2 regions of the Bradyrhizobium sp. USDA 4461 genome follow, and region 2 is predicted to be linked to the other one. Evidence: predicted binding sites of a transcription regulator. Region 2 holds the regulator's gene; the other holds the start of a gene.
What was found. Region 2 encodes LexA, which represses DNA repair genes until DNA is damaged. Its sites were predicted from a motif close to TGTTCNNNNTGTGTTCNG; they were not measured.
Positions count from the first base shown of each region.

Region 1: the regulator LexA is predicted to act here: its motif matches at 985-1,002, upstream of ACVINW_RS08710 (DNA recombination protein RmuC).

Region 1 covers NZ_JBSRXM010000001.1:1,844,057-1,846,256, forward strand. Annotated here, with positions in the region: gene fmt (methionyl-tRNA formyltransferase) at 1-298, opposite strand, end outside; gene def (peptide deformylase) at 336-863, opposite strand; gene ACVINW_RS08710 (DNA recombination protein RmuC) at 1,034-2,200, shown strand, end outside.
Region 2 covers NZ_JBSRXM010000001.1:6,409,808-6,412,007, reverse strand. Annotated here, with positions in the region: gene ACVINW_RS30140 (molybdopterin molybdotransferase MoeA) at 1-283, shown strand, start outside; gene lexA (transcriptional repressor LexA) at 527-1,231, shown strand; gene ACVINW_RS30130 (hypothetical protein) at 1,508-1,936, shown strand; gene ACVINW_RS30125 (hypothetical protein) at 2,094-2,200, shown strand, end outside.

The sequences.
Region 1 (2,200 bases), 4.6 Mb from region 2:
CGAGGATCGCTTGCGGCAGGATCATGCCGTAGGCGACGACGACGGCGGCATCCGCGTCATGGGCGCGAAACTCCGCGAGCGCTTCGTCTGTCTTCAGCGTCTTCGGCGTCAGCACCGATATGCCGAGCCGGCGCGCCTCCTGCTCGACCGGTGTCGGCTGCAATTGCAGGCCGCGGCGACCACCGGGCTTCGGCGCACGGGTGTAGACCGCCACAACTTCATGGCCATGGGCCACGAGCTCCAGCAGCGTCGGCACCGCGAAATCGGGCGTGCCCATGAAGATCAGGCGGAGAGGCATGGATCAGGTCTTCCGGGCGTGACAGCGGAGAGCGCGCCTACTCCGCCGCGCGCTTGGCGGCCTTCTCGAATTTCTTGAAGACGCGGTCGCGCTTCAGCTTCGACAGATAATCCACGAACAGCACGCCGTTGAGATGGTCGATCTCGTGCTGGATGCAGGTGGCGTAGAGCCCCTCGGCATCCTCCTCATGCAGCTTGCCGTCGAGGTCGGTGAAGCGCAGGCGCACCCGCGCCGGGCGCTCGACCTCCTCGTAATATTCGGGGATCGACAGGCAGCCCTCTTCGTAGACCGACAGCTCGTCCGAATGCGAAATGATCTCCGGATTGATGAACACCCGCGGCTGCGGCGTGGTCTCGCCGTTCTCGTCGCGCTTGGCGAGGTCCATGGTGATCAGCCGCAACGGCTGCGCGACCTGGATCGCCGCGAGCCCGATGCCGGGCGCGTCATACATGGTCTCGAGCATGTCGTCGGCGAGCTTGCGGATCTCCGGCGTCACCTTCTCGATCGGTTTCGACACCAGCCGCAACTGCTTGTCCGGCAGGATGATGATTTCTCGTAATGCCATGGCGGCGATTTAAGCCGCGGGCCTGATGCGGTCAATGCGTTCAGGAACCCGTTAAGACAGCCTTAACCACGATTCTTCACGCCTGATTAACCAAGAAAATTAGGAAAGCATTTACCATAAATGTTCCCTCTTCGTTCGCATGCGGCCGCGAATCGGCTACAACGGCTGGCATGAACGAGATTCTTCTCATGTTTGGCGACCTTCCGGTCCGCGTCTCCGACGCGCTGATCGGGCTTGGCGCGCTGACGCTGATCCTGCTGTTCGCCATCGCCGTGGTGATCGCCCGCGCCAGCCGGCGTGGCGCGGAACTGGCGATGGCCCAGGCCATCCGCGCCGACGAGCTGGAGGAGCGGCTTGCCGACATGCTGCGCGCCCAGAGCGAATCCTCCGGGCGGGTCGACGCCAAGGTCGATGCCTTCGCGCAGGCGCTCGCCGGGCGCCAGGCCGAGATGGCCCGCGCCGTCAACGAGCGGCTGGATTCGGTGACCCACCGGGTCGGCCAGTCGATGGAACAATCGACCCGCAACACCATGGATTCGCTGCGCGTGCTGCATGAGCGGCTCGGCATCATCGACCACGCCCACAAGAACCTCAACGAGCTCACCACCCAGGTCACGACCTTGCGCGACGTGCTCGCCAACAAGCAATCGCGCGGTGCGTTCGGCCAGGCGCGGATGGAGGCGATCGTCCAGGATGGCATGCCGAAGGGCTCGTTCGAGTTCCAGTACACGCTGACGTCGGGCAAGCGGCCGGATTGCGTCGTGTTCCTGCCCGACCAGCGCCCGCTCTGCATCGACGCCAAATTTCCGCTGGAGGCGATGACTGCGCTGCACGATGCGCGCAGCGACGAGGAACGCAAATCGGCCTGCCAGCGGCTGCGCGCCGACGTGCTCAAGCATGTCAGCGACATCGCGGAGAAATACCTGATCCCGGGCGAGACCCAGGACACCGCGCTGATGTTCGTGCCGTCGGAATCGGTCTATGCCGAGATCCATGACGGCTTCGACGACGTGGTCCAGAAGGCCTATCGCGCCCGCGTCGTGCTGGTGTCGCCGTCGCTGTTGATGCTGGCGATCCAGGTGATGCAGCAGATCCTGAAGGACGCCCGCATCCGCGACGCCGCCGACCAGATCCGCAACGAGGTGATGCACCTCGGCGATGATCTCGGCCGGCTGCGCGATCGCGTGCTCAAGCTGCAAAATCACTTCGGCCAGGTCAACGAGGACGTCAGGCAGATCCTGATCTCCGCCGACAAGATCGAGAAACGCGCCGGCCGCATCGAGGAACTCGACTTCAGCAAGGCCGAGACCCCGATCGAGGTCCCCCGCTTCGTCAAG
Region 2 (2,200 bases):
GGTGCCGTTGATTCGGGCGCTGAGCGGCCGAAAAGCGATTCATCATCGCCGCGCGACCGCTTTGCTCGGCCGCGACCTCGCTGCCAACGACCAGCGCGAGGACTATCTGCGCGCGCGTCTCGAGACGCGCGACGACGGCACGCTGATCGCAACGCCCGTGATGCAGCAGGATTCTTCGCTGCTCGGGAATCTCGCTGCGGCACGGGCACTTCTCGTGCGTCCGCCGTTTGCGCCGGCCGCCGTCGCCGGCAGCGAATGCGAGATCCTGATGCTGCCCGAATAGGGTTTTCTCACCGCGGCGATTGTGCGCCGCCGGGCGTGTTCACCGGAAATTAAGTGGTTGCGGAACACATATCGAACATATAGTGTCCGTTCATGATTTGTTTCGAGTACTGGTGTCTACAATCGGGAGGCCGCCCAGGAGCGCTTGCAGCAAGCACCATGCTCCCTTGGTCAGGCCCGGTCTGCAGATCCCACCGAAGAGTCTCGGAATCGAACGACGCTATCAACCGGGGGAATACTCGAGATGCTCACGCGCAAACAGTACGAACTTCTGCGTTTCATCAATGAACGTCTGAAAGAGGCCGGCGTCCCGCCCTCCTTCGACGAGATGAAGGATGCGCTCGACCTGCGCTCGAAGTCCGGTATCCACCGCCTGATCACTGCGCTGGAGGAGCGCGGCTTCATCCGCCGCCTGCCCAACCGCGCCCGCGCCATCGAAGTCATCAAGCTGCCCGAGCTGTCGGCCGGCGGCGGCAACGGCCGACGCGGCTTCACCCCGAGCGTCATCGAAGGCACCCTCGGCAAGCGCACCTCTACACCGCCGATCGCCGAGGATGACGGCAATCGACCGGTCGCGGTCCCGGTCATGGGCCGGATCGCTGCCGGTACGCCGATCGAGGCGCTGCAGACCCGCAGCCACACCATCAGCGTGCCGCCCGACATGCTCGGCTCCGGCGAGCATTATGCGCTGGAGGTGCGCGGCGACTCGATGGTCGATGCCGGCATTCTCGACGGCGACATGGCGCTGATCCAGCGCAACGACGTCGCCAACACCGGCGACATCGTGGTGGCGCTGATCGACGAGGAGGAAGCGACCCTGAAGCGCTTCCGCCGCCGCGGCGCTTCGATCGCGCTGGAGCCGGCCAACACCGCCTATGAAGTGCGCATCCTGCCGCCGAACCGGGTCCGCATCCAGGGCAAGCTGATCGGGCTCTATCGCAAGTACTGAATTGCAAATAGTTGCGGCGGCGAGGCAAATACTTGCGGCGGCGAGGAACGAGCGACAGATCGGATCGTTCCTTGGAAGATAGCGCGGCATGCGGCCTGCTCGATGCGCTCCGATACCTCTCACGCAGTGTCGCGTGTTTGTGATTGAGGCGGTCTCGGGCGAGTCGTACAATCGCCCAGAAACGAGCTGACACTCGTTCGCTATCGTCCACTCTGGTAGAGGCCCTATGCCTCAAGGAGAGGCACGGGTCGCTACCTCCATTTGAGGAGCCATCCGATGTGTGACTATAGTCTGCACGCCGTGGCATCGCGCCCCGCCATTGTCGGAGAGACGCTGATCACCACGACCTTCCGCGGCACGTCGACCCGCGGCTTTGCGTCGGAGAACGATCCGACTGTCGCGGTCTGCATGCTGCCGGGCACCGAGCTCGCTTTCGCCGAGAACGTTCGCTACGACAGCCGCTGGATCTGGACCAAGACGCTGAATTTCCGCGTCGGCGTGTTCAACGAAGTCGAGCCCGACGTGCCGGATCGCCATCATGATGCGGTCGAATTCCCCGACGGCAGCCATGTGCTGGTGACCCAGCTCGTCGAGGGACAGCGCGTCAGCGTGCTGCAATTGCCGGCACTGCATCCGCCGGTCGCGCAGAAGCCGAAGGTTGTGGAGCGGCGGCCCTCCGCATTTGCGTCGCTGTTTTTGGGTTGAACGCATCGTCGCCGCAGGATGACCCGGCGGCGAGTGACCGAAACGATTTCGAGCGACCCCGGACGTCGGGTTCCGGGGCGCGGCAGGAGATTTCCGTCGGCGGCCGCCTTGGCGCATCATCAGGCGCAGAGGACGTGCACTTACGGAAACCTGCTCGGTGGTCGAAAAGGTCACATGGCAAAAGGCTGGACGCGTCACGGAGCCGGGCCGCTACATGTTCCGGTTCGGCTGGCTGACGGTGACGGCTGACGACCTGAAGGTCTG